Regions from separate parts of the Thauera sp. WB-2 genome, predicted to be linked through region 1. Evidence: riboswitches for the same ligand, from Rfam matches in the RefSeq annotation. Region 1 holds a riboswitch; each other region holds the start of a gene.
The links. A riboswitch is a leader RNA that binds a small molecule or an ion and turns the genes downstream of it on or off. The one in region 1 is predicted to bind cobalamin.
Positions count from the first base shown of each region.

Region 2: another riboswitch for cobalamin. It lies ahead of LQF09_RS03145 (TonB-dependent receptor domain-containing protein); the one in region 1 lies ahead of LQF09_RS16305 (TonB-dependent receptor).
Region 3: another riboswitch for cobalamin. It lies ahead of cobO (cob(I)yrinic acid a,c-diamide adenosyltransferase); the one in region 1 lies ahead of LQF09_RS16305 (TonB-dependent receptor).

Region 1 covers NZ_CP088935.1:3,560,876-3,563,137, forward strand. The annotation lists gene LQF09_RS16300 (TonB-dependent receptor) at 1-718, opposite strand, end outside; cobalamin riboswitch at 922-1,129, shown strand; gene LQF09_RS16305 (TonB-dependent receptor) at 1,287-2,262, shown strand, end outside.
Region 2 covers NZ_CP088935.1:694,684-696,945, reverse strand. The annotation lists gene LQF09_RS03145 (TonB-dependent receptor domain-containing protein) at 1-1,114, opposite strand, end outside; cobalamin riboswitch at 1,255-1,488, opposite strand; gene cobU (bifunctional adenosylcobinamide kinase/adenosylcobinamide-phosphate guanylyltransferase) at 1,581-2,129, shown strand; gene cobT (nicotinate-nucleotide--dimethylbenzimidazole phosphoribosyltransferase) at 2,185-2,262, shown strand, end outside.
Region 3 covers NZ_CP088935.1:2,034,389-2,036,650, forward strand. The annotation lists gene LQF09_RS09275 (methyl-accepting chemotaxis protein) at 1-440, shown strand, start outside; cobalamin riboswitch at 509-729, shown strand; gene cobO (cob(I)yrinic acid a,c-diamide adenosyltransferase) at 887-1,498, shown strand; gene cobW (cobalamin biosynthesis protein CobW) at 1,563-2,262, shown strand, end outside.

The DNA of each region.
Region 1 (2,262 bases):
ACACCCCCGCCTGCAGCGCATAGCGGTCGCCAAGATCTGGACCGAACTTGGCGAATGCGGTCAGCAGCCGCGGGCCGCTCTTGCGCGCGGACAGGGCGCCGTCGTCGTAGCGGTCCAGGCCTTCGCCGTTGCCCTGCAGCACTTCGACCCCGAGCATCGCGAAGCTGCGCGTGGGCAGCGTGTAGCTGAGCTGTACGCCGCGCTCGAGCAGCCCGTGGTCACCAAACAGGTACTGGTTTACCAAAGGACGCTCGACGAAGGACCAGTCGTGCGGATGGCGGCTGTTGACGTAGCCGATGTCGGACAGGAACTTGCCTGCCTTGACGCGCAGGCCGGCCGGCAGTGCGCGGGTGACGAGGTAGGCCTCCTCGACCTTCACATCCTCGTCGTCGAAACCGATGGTGAGCACGCCGTCGAACAGGTCGGTGCGCGCACGCAGACCGATCTCGGAATGTCCGGCGTTGAAGCCGTTCTCGAGTGCGTGCGAATGGCCGTGGTGGTGGCCATGGTCCTCGTCGCCGTGGGCATGGCCGAACCCTGCCGGCGTACCCTCCTTGCCGGAGTAACGGCGGGCGAAGATCCCGTCGAGCGTGAGCGATGCGTCGAGCTCGACCTCGCCGAGCTTGAGCGAGGACTGTGCCTGCACAGGCAAGGGTGCGGCGGCGAAAAGCGCCAGGGCAAGGGGTGCCAGCGCAGCAGGACGAAGGATGTTGTGCATGTTCAACCTCGGATGGAAGTCAGGGCCGTGAGCCGATGAGGCCGCGATGGTAGGGGCCTGTCTTCGTTTTTGCAAGTATGTTGCAATAAACTGATAGCATCGATGGCGTGCCACCCGGGCGACACCATCGGGATGCACAAGCATGGCAACACCCTGCAGGCTGCACGAGCGCGCAGGTTTGACAGCCCGTCGACCGGCACGCTAACCTGCGCGCCGTTCATGGTTGTCTGCCCTAACCAGCAGACATGAAAAGGGAATCCGGTGCCGCGCCCCGCGCGCTCAACCCGGAGCTGCCCCCGCAACTGTAATCGGCGAGTCCTGCGCCCTCTCTGCCACTGGAATCTTTCCGGGAAGGCTGGCGCAAGGCGATGACCCGTGAGCCAGGAGACCTGCCATGCACATCACCTTCAACAGTTTGGGGCGGGGTGTCCCTGACAAGAGGCATGGCTCACACCATTTCACTTGCTCGTTTTCCTGACGGCTCGAGTGCAGTGCACGGCGCGTCCGTGCGCATGGCGCCGCACGCCTGTCCGTCGGAGATCCGCCCTGCCCGCACCGGACCTCCAACATGGCAAAACGATTCCGCTTTCCCCCCACCCGTCTTGCGGCAGCCATTGCGCTTGTCGTTCATGCGCCGGTCTTCGCGCAGGTGACGCTGTCACCGGTCGAGGTCAGCGCCAACCGCGACGCCCCCAGCCTGTACTTGGACGAACCGAGCACCACCGGTAGCCGCGCGGGCGTCGCCGCGCGCGAACTGCCGGCCACGACAAGCAGCGTGGACAGCACACAGATGCAGGAGCGCGGCGACTTCCAGGTGCGCGAGGCCATCACGCGCGCCACCGGCATCACGGACATCGGCTCAGGCGGCACCGGCGGCCTGTCGTTCTCGGCACGCGGCTACACCGGCACCAACTCGGTCGGCATCGCCGAAGACGGCATACGCATTCAGACCGGGGCAGGCACCCAGAACTATCCTGGCAGCGCCTGGGGCTATGAACGCGTCGAAGTGCTGCACGGCCCGGCATCGGTGGTGTTCGGCAGCGGCACCGTGGGGGCGACCATCAACGCCGTACGCAAGGAGCCCAGCCGCGTTGCTGCGCAGGAGCTCATGGTCGCCGCCGGCAGCGATGGCGTGAAACGGCTCGGCCTTGGTGCCACCGGCGCACTCGGCGAAATCGCCTCCTACCGCGTCGATGCCTACGGGACCCACATCGACGGCTACCGCGACCTCGGCAACTCGCACGGCGGCAAGATCATGAACCGCCTGCGCCTGCAGCCCCGCAGCGACCTGCGCATCGACCTGACCGCAGACCACAGCGTGCAGTACCCCGAGCGCTACTGGGGCACGCCGCATGACAACGGCCGCATCCTGCCCGAGCTCAGGCGCGAGAACTACAACGCCGCAGATGCCGTGATCCGCTATGAGGACACCCGCCTGCGCGCGCGTGCCGACTGGCAGCTCGACGAGCGGATCGCGCTGAGCAACGAGATCTACCGCCTGGAGTCGCAGCGGCGCTGGATGAACATCGAGAACTACAGGCTCA
Region 2 (2,262 bases), 1.4 Mb from region 1:
GTGGCCCCAGATCGGCAGTCCAGCCCAGGCCAAGAGAGTCGATCTGCACATTTCCCTCGGCGAAGGTCTCGCGCGGGCGCGCCACCTGCTCGAAGCGTTCGACCACGACAAGTCCCGTCCCGATCGGCAGCGCGATGTCGTTCTGCCAACTCAAGGTCTTGTTGGTGCTCTCCCGCCGGGTGATGCCCAAAGGATCCCAGGGCGCGGGCTCGCTGTAGTCCGCACGATCCTCGTCGGTGCGCCCATACGACAGGCGACTGGACCACGACGAGGTCAGGCGGTTTCGGACGAATGCGTTGAATACCGAGGTCTTGAAGCTCGCACGGTCATCGAAGTTGCCGCTACCGCCAAAACTGTCGTATTGCACCGTTCCCGACTGTTCAAGGAAGGAAACGCCCACTTCGTGCCCCTCGGCAGGATGGAAGGACAGCGCACCACCATAGCCCTCGTTGCGGTAACGATCGTCATCCGCATCGCGATTGCTGGCGCCCCTGCGGGACGAAAAGCCATCGGTGTTCAGCGAGTTGACGTGAAGGCGGAAGCGCCACCGCTCATCCCCACCCGACACTGCCAGATCGCCCTGACGCGTATCCCGACTGCCAGCACCGGCATATCCGTCCAGGCGCAGCCCGGGCTCAGCCGTGCGGGTGATGATGTTGATCACTCCGCCAATGGCGTCCGCGCCGTAGATCGCACTCGCGGCCCCACGGACGATCTCGATACGCTCTACGTTGTTGAGCGACAGGTACTGCAGCGACGAACCCGACAAGGCAGTGGAGTTGAACGGGACACCGTCGACCAGAATCTTGGTCTGATCCGGTTTCGTGCCCCGCAGGTAGAGGCTGACCGATGCGCCGGGACCACCATTGCGGGCAAACTGGACACCGGGCTGGCGGCCAAGCAGGTCGACGACGTTGGATGCCGCGGCGCGCTCGATCTGGGTGCGATCGATCACGGTGACGTCGGCGAGCAGTTCGTTGGCCTTGACCGGCTGACGCGTTGCGGTAACGACAACCGTCGGAGCAATGTGCTCCTGAGCGTAGACCGGCACGGCAAGGACTGCCGACGCCAGGCCGCCAATACAGAGGCCAAGTTGGGAATAACGCAGATTCATCGAAAAGACTCCCTGAGCTGCGCAATGCGTCCCCGCATGCGACAAGCCATCCAGCACATGGACGCACCACGACCCAGGTAGAACCGAAGAGAGCAGAAAGAGAAACCACCACGCCCGTCGCCGCCACCCCGCGGCACATCCGCCATTTCGCGCTCCGGCCGGTCTCCGGGCTCGTGCGCTGTGCCGGCGGAGCCGGACGGATGGATCGCCTTCCCGGGTCGAGGACCCAGTGGCTGCATGACCCACCTTGCGCGCACTTACCGTTGCGGGGGCAGCACAGGCATTGCGGCCTCGTTTGCGAGGGGCCGCGCACCTGTTTCCCGTTTAACCCTGGGCGAGAAACGCCCGTGGGCACCGATAACGCGTTGCCCCTTCCGGGGCAGTCGGCGCGGATGATACCGTACGGGGCGGTATCGTGCACTGCAATAAGATACAGACGTTCCCTACACAAGGACCCGCCAGAACAATGACATGCGAACTGATCCTCGGTGGCGCCCGCTCCGGCAAGAGCCGCGAGGCCGAGCGCCGGGCGGCGGCGTCGGGGCTGGCGGTGACGGTGATCGCCACCGCCGAGGCGCTGGATGCGGAGATGGCTGCGCGCATCCGGCGCCACCAGGCCGACCGCCCCGCCGGCTGGCGCACAGTGGAGGCGCCGATTGCGCTCGCGGACACGCTGCGCGAAGCCTCCGCCCCCGGGCACTGCCTGGTGGTCGACTGCCTGACGCTGTGGCTGAGCAACCTGCTCACCGATGCCCACCACCTACCCCCGGGCGCGAGCGCCGAAGACTTGCCTGCCTTCCGCCGCGAGCGCGACGCATTGCTGGCCGTGCTGCCGACCCTGCCGGGGCACATCATCCTCGTCGCCAACGAAGTTGGCCTGGGACTGGTCCCCGAGACCGCGCTTGGCCGGCTCTTCCGCGACGAGGCGGGCCGACTCAACCAAGCGGTTGCGGCAGCGTGCCCACGCGTGGTGTTCGTCGCTGCAGGGCTGCCGCTGGTGCTCAAGGACGGCTAAACTCGCGCTCATTCCGTCTGCATCCTGCAGGCCCGCGACCCGGCATTCGTAAATCATGAACTTCCAGCTCTCCCAGCCCGACACCCTGCTCAGCGCTGCCATCCAGCACAAGATCGACCGCAAGACCAAGCCA
Region 3 (2,262 bases), 1.5 Mb from region 1:
CGGCCAACCACGTCGATGTCTTCGATCGTCGCTATACGCCGATGGCCGGCACCAACCCGCCCAAGTTCAAGGTGAGCTGGGGCGAGGAGTTCACCCGCCGCTGCCAGGCCATCCTCGACGGCAGCCTCAATGCCGCGCAAGGCGCAGCGTTTGCCGTGGCGGTCAATACCGACAGCTACCTGTCGACCCACAACAGCAAGTTTTCCAAGCCGTTGACCGGCAATTACGAGGCTGATCTGGTCGGCAACCGTACCTGCCGCAAGTTCGACCGCCCACCCGAGCTGCGCGCGGCGCGCAATACCGAGTCGATGTTGTTGCAGACCTATCTGCGTGACACCGGCGAGGTGCTGTGCGACATCGCCATGCCGATCATGGTGGGTGGCCGGCACTGGGGCAATGTGCGGGTCGGTGTGCCTGCCGAATCCCTCATCGCCGACTGAACTGAATACCCGCATGGGGCATGCCGGCAGCAAGACGGCTTGCCCTGTGGGACTGCGGCGGCGTATAGTCCGCCCCGTATCGAACGGGAGCGCCTGGATGAGTCCTCATCCGGGTGTGAAACGGGAAGTCCGGTGAAGCGAGGCCATAGGCCCGCCATTCCGGCGCAGCCCCCGCTGCTGTAAGCCTGACGGTGCCATCAATCAATGCCACTGGAGCACACTGCTCCGGGAAGGCGATGGCAACCGGACGAAGGTGAGCCAGAAGACCGACCCGCTCGATCAGACAGGTAAGTGCCCCGGGGTGCGGGCAAATGCCGACTGCTTGAGCGGATCCATGATCCGCCCGCGTCCTGCCCGATCCGAGTCTCTGCGGTATCGCACGCGTTCATGCTGTCGCCATTGTTCCGCCCTCCGCTTACACCTTGGAAGACTTGGAGCGCGGAACGATGGATGAGAACAGGAAGCACAGCCACAATGAACGCATGCAGCGCAAGAAGGAGGTGGTCGATGCGGCCATCGAGCGCGCGCAGGAAGAACGCGGCATCGTCATCCTGATCACCGGCAACGGCAAGGGCAAGACGACCTCCGCCTTCGGCACCCTCTATCGTGCACTCGGCCATGGCCAGCAAGCGGGCGTGGTGCAGTTCATCAAGGGCACCCATGCTACCGGCGAGGTGGCCTTCCTGCAGCGCAACCCGGGCGCCTGCGCCGTGCGCTACCACGCGATGGCCACCGGCTTCACCTGGAACACGCAGAACTGGGACGCCGACAAGCGCGCCGCCGACGAAGCCTGGGCGCAGGCCGTCGCCATGCTCGCCGACCCGGCGCTGAGCCTCGTCGTGCTCGACGAGCTCACCTACATGCTCAAGTACAACTACCTCGACACCGAACAGGTGCTCGCCGCGGTGCGCGCGCGCCCGCCGAAGCAGACCGTGATCATTACCGGTCGCGCAGCCAAGCCCGAACTCGTCGACCTGGCCGACACGGTCAGCGAGATCGCCGACCGCAAGCACGCCTTCAAGGCCGGGGTGAAGGCCCAGGCCGGCATCGACTTCTGAGCGCCTGGCGCTTGCCTGCCGCACACATCCTGCGATCACACCCTCGCGCCCCCGGAGCATCCCGATGAGCATTCGCCCCAAGATCCCCGCCACCATCGTCACTGGCTTCCTCGGCAGCGGCAAGACGACCCTGCTGCGCCACATCCTCGCCCATGCGGGCGGGCGGCGAATCGCCGTCATCGTCAACGAGTTCGGTGAACTCGGCATCGACGGTGAGATCCTGCGCGGCTGCGGCATCGGCTGCGAGGATGAGGGAGGCGAGCGTGCTGGCCAGCTCTATGAGCTGGCCAACGGTTGCCTGTGCTGCACCGTTCAGGAGGAGTTCTACCCGGTGATGCGCGAGCTCATCGCACGCCGCGACGACATCGACCACATCCTCATCGAGACCTCCGGCCTCGCCCTGCCCAAGCCGCTGGTGCAGGCCTTCAACTGGCCCGAGATCCGCAACGCCTGCACTGTGGACGCGGTGATCACCGTGGTGGACGTGCCCGCCGCCGCGGCCGGCCAGTTCGCGGCCAACCCGCAGGCGGTGGACGCGCAGCGCCGAGCCGACCCCAACCTCGACCACGAGTCGCCGCTGCACGAGCTTTTCGAGGACCAGCTGTCGGCAGCCGATCTGGTGATCCTGTCCAAGACCGATCTTGCCGACGAGACGGCACGCGCTACCGTCGAGGCCCTGGTACGCGAGGAACTGCCGCCTGCAGTGAAGGTGGTCGCGAGCGAGCACGGGCGTATCGACCTCGACCTCGTCCTTGGCCTGGGCG